DNA from 2 places in the Paenibacillus sp. FSL H7-0714 genome. Region 1 is predicted to be linked to the other one. Evidence: predicted binding sites of a transcription regulator. Region 1 holds the regulator's gene; the other holds the start of a gene.
The links. Region 1 encodes Rex, which represses fermentation and respiration genes when NADH is low (regulators of the CRP and FNR family bind a similar motif). Its sites were predicted from a motif close to TTGTGAAATATTTCACAA; they were not measured.
Positions count from the first base shown of each region.

Region 2: the regulator Rex is predicted to act here: its motif matches at 1,205-1,222, upstream of NST34_RS16295 (cytochrome ubiquinol oxidase subunit I).

Region 1 covers NZ_JBBOPT010000001.1:4,951,760-4,954,963, reverse strand. Annotated here, with positions in the region: gene dinG (ATP-dependent DNA helicase DinG) at 1-908, shown strand, start outside; gene NST34_RS22120 (redox-sensing transcriptional repressor Rex) at 1,040-1,693, shown strand; gene NST34_RS22115 (amidohydrolase) at 1,680-2,981, shown strand; gene NST34_RS22110 (cell wall elongation regulator TseB-like domain-containing protein) at 3,151-3,204, shown strand, end outside.
Region 2 covers NZ_JBBOPT010000001.1:3,686,958-3,690,161, forward strand. Annotated here, with positions in the region: gene NST34_RS16290 (GNAT family N-acetyltransferase) at 1-846, shown strand, start outside; gene NST34_RS16295 (cytochrome ubiquinol oxidase subunit I) at 1,387-2,751, shown strand; gene NST34_RS16300 (cytochrome d ubiquinol oxidase subunit II) at 2,748-3,204, shown strand, end outside.

The sequences.
Region 1 (3,204 bases):
ATTGGCTGGAGGCGAATGGAAATTATCGCAGTAAATCGCTACAGCTGTATGCCGTTCCTGTTGATGTTAGTACTCAGCTTAAGGAGCTGTTTTTCGACAAGAAGAAAAGTATCGTGCTAACTTCGGCGACACTCTCTGTGGATAAATCTTTCCAGTTTATGATTGATAATCTCGGACTTAATGAAGCTGCGGAAGAGGGGCGTCTGATGACGTCACTCCTGCCTTCTCCCTTTAAGTATCGGGAGCAGGCGCTGTTAGTTATTCCGCGGGATTTCCCTAGTGTGAAGGGGAGTGTAGGCGATGCCCGATTTGTCGATACACTCGTACAGTCACTAGCAGAAGCAGCTATTACAACACGTGGGCGGATGCTTGTCCTGTTTACTTCTTACAAGATGCTACGCCAGGTTTACGATCCTCTGAAAGAGGCTCTAGCCTCACAAGAGATCACGGTGCTAGGTCAAGGCGTGGAGGGGGGCAGCCGTAGCAAGCTGATCCGCCGTTTTCAGGACAGTGCAGCTTCTGTACTGTTAGGAACAAGCAGCTTTTGGGAGGGTGTAGATATTCCAGGTGAAGCATTAACATGCTTGGCCATCGTGAGGCTCCCATTTCAACCGCCAAACCACCCCCTAGCGGAAGCGAAGTCTGAGTTATTACAAGCCCAGAAAAAGAATCCGTTCATGAAGTTGTCTGTTCCTCAGGCGGTTATTCGCTTCAAGCAAGGATTTGGGAGGCTGGTACGGACAGCGCAAGATCGGGGTATTGTTATTGTGTATGACACAAGGGTGATCGAATCTCACTATGGGAAGTATTTCCTCTATTCGTTGCCTGGCCCGAAAATGGAGCATATGCTTACGGATCAAATGGTTCCTCGTATAGCGGAGTGGTTGGAAGACGGAGGCGTTTCTTGAAAAGAACGTCATCGATCTTATTAATCACTCTACAAGGAAGGGCGGTATAAGAATACCGCTCTTCCTTGAGACGAGGTGCAGATATTTCGATAGGATTTGAACAGAATATCACTTAAATTAGGAGGTAAATTATGAAATCGGATAAAATATCAGAAGCCGTTGTTCGCAGACTTCCTGTGTACTTGCGTTTCTTGAATGATCTCCAGAAACGTGAAATATTAACCGTTTCCTCACAAGAACTAGGACAAAAACTTGATTTAAATCCTGCTCAAATTCGTAAAGATTTAGCTTATTTTGGAGACTTTGGTAGAAAAGGTATCGGGTATGACGTAACTTATCTTATTGAAAAAATCCGTCATATTCTGAAGCTGGATCAACAATTGAATGTGGCTTTAGTAGGTGCTGGTAACCTTGGACATGCATTATCTAATTACAATGCTTATCTGAAAGATACTATGAAGATTACCGCTATATTTGACTCCTATGCACCTAAGGTAGGGCGGAAAATCAACTCTCTTACCGTTCAACCGATGGAGGAGCTTGGTCAGACGGTTCGTGAGCAAGGTATTCGAATTGGGATAATTACTGTGCCTGATTCAGAAGCGCAGAATGTAGCAGATATTCTCATTGAGTCTGGCATTGAGGCGATTTTGAATTTTGCACCAGTGATTCTAAAAACACCATCGAATATCCGTGTTCATGCTGCCGATTTTACAACGGATTTGCAAAGCCTTGCTTATTATTTGAAAGACGGAAAGGAAGAAAGCGGAAATGAAGAGCAGTAAAACGATTATTAAGGGCGGGCGTTTTCTTATTCCGGGAACGGATGAGCCGGTTCTGAGCGGATATATGACTATTGAAGATGATTTGATCACTTACATAGGAAAAGAAGAACCTTTAATGGAAGATGATGTGCAAGTTGTTGATGGCAGTCGTCTGCTGTTTATGCCAGGTCTGGTAAACACACATGGCCATGCCGCAATGTCATTGCTTCGTGGTTATGGAGATGATTTAGCACTTCAGGTGTGGCTTCAAGAGAAGATGTGGCCGATGGAAGCGAAATTCACTGGAGAAGATGTATACTGGGGAACCTCCTTGTCGGTACTGGAAATGCTAAAAGGTGGTACTACAACCTTCTTGGATATGTATGATCATATGGATCGAGTAGCAGAGGTAGTCGAATTATCAGGCATCCGTTCCGTACTGATGAGAGGCGTAATCGGATTATGCCCAGAGGAAGTACAAAATCACAAGCTTGCGGAAGCGATTTCTTTTGCACGAAATTGGCATGGTAAGGCTGATGGTAGAATTACGACGATGATCTCGCCACACGCCCCATATACTTGCCCACCGGACTTCTTTGTTAAGTTTGTACAAGCGGCACATGATTTGGATTTACCGATGCATACCCATATGTCCGAGACCAAACGCGAAGTGGAGCAGAATGTGGTGGATTACGGACTTCGGCCTGTAGCGCATTTAGAGAAGCTTGGAATGTTCACACGTCCGTCTATTGTTGCACATGGCGTTCATTTGAATGATGAAGAGATCGAGATACTGGCTCGTCATGATGTAGGCGTGTCTCATAACCCAGGAAGTAATCTGAAACTGGCTAGTGGAGTGGCTCGGGTTACGGATCTTCTAAAGGCTGGTGTGAAGGTGTCACTGGGTACAGATGGTGCGGCAAGCAATAATAACCTGGATATGTTTGAAGAGATGCGTCTTGCAGCCCTCATCCATAAAGGTGTAAGTGGTGATCCGACGGCTGTCCCAGCTCCGGAAGCGCTGCGTATAGCTACAGAGTATGGCGCAAAGTCTATCTTTTTAAATGATGTGGGTAGACTCGCTGTTGGCATGAAAGCGGACTTTATCGCGATTGATATAGACCAGCCGCATTTGCTACCACACACAGATCTGTTGTCTCATGCTGTATACTCTGCCAGCGCCAAGGACGTTGAGCATGTATGGGTGAATGGTAAACAGGTTGTAAAACATGGAGAATGTGTAACGCTAGATGAGGAAGCAATCCGTCGTAAGGCGCAAGAATCATTTGATGGACTGCTTAAACGATAGTCTAAGATCATAACGAATAACTGAAAGGCTGTGACTTTCTGCGATTGCAAAGTTACAGCCTTTTGTGTTTCTGATAATTAGATCATTGAATTGGATATGAAACTTTGGATAAACACACAGGTGTGTTATATAATCAAAAAAGATATATTACTAGAAAGGGAGCTGTACCTTGAAGAAAAGGAAAAAATGGATCCTCCTGGGGTCAGTTCTGATTCTGCTCCTT
Region 2 (3,204 bases), 1.3 Mb from region 1:
ATCAAAAGTGTTAAGGATCTTGAATTACAAGAGTTTACAACTTGCTTTAACGAAGCCTTCTCCGATTATGTAATTCCATTTCATGTTTCTTCGGAGTATTTAGCTGATAAATTTGCAGGTGCGGGAGTTAATTATCAGATGTCGTTTGGTGCTTTTGATCAAGAGAAGCTGGTTGCATTTGTTATGCATGGCATCGGGGATCGTAACGGCGAAAGTACTGCATTTAATACTGGTACAGGAGTCGTTCCTTTATATAGAGGGAGACGGCTAGTCGAACAAATTTATCGTCATGCTCTTCCCATCCTTAAAGAAGCTCATATTCAAAAGTGTTTGCTTGAAGTAATTCAAACGAATGATAAAGCTATAAAAGCGTATACCGCCATAGGATTTCAAATTCATAGAGAATTGGCTTGTTTCAAGGGGCGTATTGATGTCACCCTTCCGGACGATCATAGACATACATTCATTACTATGGTTCGACTGGAAGAATTCGATTGGACATCGGTACATTCTTATTGGAATTTTGAACCTTCTTGGGAACAATCTGTTCATGCAATTTTACGAAATCCGCATTTATACGATGTGGTCACGATAAGGGAAGAGAATAAGATTTGTGGATACGCGGTAATAAAATCGGCCAACGGAGCAGTTGTACAGTTCGGTATTTTGCGAGAAGAAAGAAACCAGGGATTTGGGCGTTCCTTATTTCATTGGATGGGAGAGAGACATTCTATCATCACCGTCAATAATGTAGACAAAAGAGATACAAATTCTATACGTTTCCTTCAAAGTGTTGGTCTTGACGTATACATCGAGCAATATGAAATGGAGAAAGATTTGTCATGACGAAGATGACATTAGCTTTAATTCAAAAACACTGATGATTTGAGTCAGTGTTTTTTTTGTTGCAGAAGGGGGTATATATTAGAGGTTAAAATGAGGAAATATTGTTTTTTTCTAACATCGAAGTAGGAGGAGACTTGTGAAATCATATATACGCTATTGAATCAATAGCTCTTTTGGGTTCTTTTTATGTTATTCACTGAGTTGTCAGAAAGATTTGACCCTTTCTTGAACATTTAGGGATTAAGAGATATCTGTGATTGAATTACTTGCAATTTAAGATAAGATGATTTTAATCATTAGGTCACGTTATTAATTTGACTGCTCAGTATCAGGTAAATCAGGCTCGCCAACTCTTGCTTTGTGAAATTTTTCTCTTTTTACATAGCAAAGAACGAGGAACGTCATACTAAAACGAACAGGCAACGATGTCGCTGAGCCCTGCTAAACCTGATATTGAATGCAGCCCCAGAATTAGCCGGCCTAATCATAAGCATCAAGTTATGACGAAAAATGAACAGCGTTTGAAGGGAGCAGTAAAGAATGGCAATTGATACGGTGCTATGGAGCAGGCTGGTGACAGGCTTGACTCTCGGGTTCCACGTTATTTTTGCGACGATTGGCGTCGGTATACCGCTAATGATCGCTATTGCAGAGTTCATCGGGATCCGCAAAAAGGATCCCCATTATACACTTATGGCAAAGAGATGGTCTCGGGGATTTGTCATTTCTGTAGCGGTTGGTGTCGTGACCGGTACAGCCATATCACTACAATTAGCCCTGGTATGGCCGAATTTTATGAAACTGGCTGGGAATGTTATTGCACTTCCGTTATTCATGGAAGTGTTCGCGTTCTTTTTTGAGGCCATCTTCCTGGGCATTTATTTGTATACGTGGGATCGGTTTAAAAATCCGTATATCCATTGGCTGTTGACGATTCCGATTGTCGCCGGGGCAGGCATGTCTGCCGTTTTTATTACGACGGTGAACGGATTCATGAACCAGCCTGGAGGCTTTGTCATGGAAGCGGGCCAATTCACAGCGATTGACCCGGTGCAAGCGATGCTGAATACGGCGACCTTCTCCAAGGTGTTCCATGTATTAAGCTCGGCCTATTTGACAGGAGCTGCCTTGTTAGCCGGGATTGCAGCCTTTGCGATGCTGAGAAAAGGAGTGTCCGCATACCACAAAAAATCCTTGAATCTCATGATGGCGGTCGTTTTGCTGTTCAGCTTGCTGAACACATTAGCTGGTGATGTGTCCGCCAAGTTTTTGGCCGAGCATCAGCCAGAGAAGCTTGCAGCGGCAGAGTGGCATTTTGAGACGGGTAGCGGTGTGGACTTGGTTCTAATGGGATGGCTGAATGCAGAGCATGAAGTGATAGGGGCTCTTCATTTGCCGAAAGTGCTCAGCTTCCTGGCCTTTGGAGACTTTAATGCGGAGGTAACGGGGCTGGAGGAATTCCCCAAGGAAGAATGGCCACCGCTTCTTGTTCACTACCTGTTTGATTTAATGGCTGGAATCGGATTTGCTCTGCTCGCGATTTCGGTCCTGTACTTCCTGTTTGTGTTCTGGAAAAAACGCAATGTGCTTAACAAGTGGATGCTTGGCATCATCGCACTGATCGCACCGCTCGCTTTTCTAGCTGTAGAGCTGGGCTGGTTTTATGCAGAGGTTGGGCGACAGCCGTGGATTATCCGTGGATATATGCGTGTAGAGGAGGCTGCCACGACTTCACCGAATGTAAGAATTATATTCTTCGCCTTATTGCTCTTGTACATCGTACTCGGCAGTATGTGTGTAATCGTGCTAAGACGTTTGTTCAACAATAATCCGGCAGAAGTTGAGATGGAGAAATGGATGAAGGAACATCCTAATCAATCTGTGGAAAAGGGGGGCACTGAATGATGAGTTACGAAATAATTGGCATCTCGGTGCTCTGGCTGTTCTTGTACGGCTATTTAATTATAGCTTCCATTGATTTCGGAGCGGGATTCTTCGCCTTTTATGCCCGTTTGACGAAGCAGGATCATCTCATTAATCGTCTGATTTCCCGATATTTATCACCCGTATGGGAGATTACAAATGTATTTTTTATCTTTTTCTATATTGGCATCGTCGGATTTTTTCCGGACACAGCCTATTATTATGGCTCCGCGCTGCTTGTTCCGGGAAGTATTGCAGTTATTCTTCTTGCGATTCGCGGTTCGTTCTACGCTTTTGAAAATTATGGTTCCAAGAAAAACATAGTATATCTTTTTTTGTACGGAGCTACAGGTCTGCTTATTCCGGCTTCGTTGTCAGTGGCACTTACTTTGTCTGAAGGCGGCTTTATTGTGAAGCAGGCTGAGACGGTTTCTC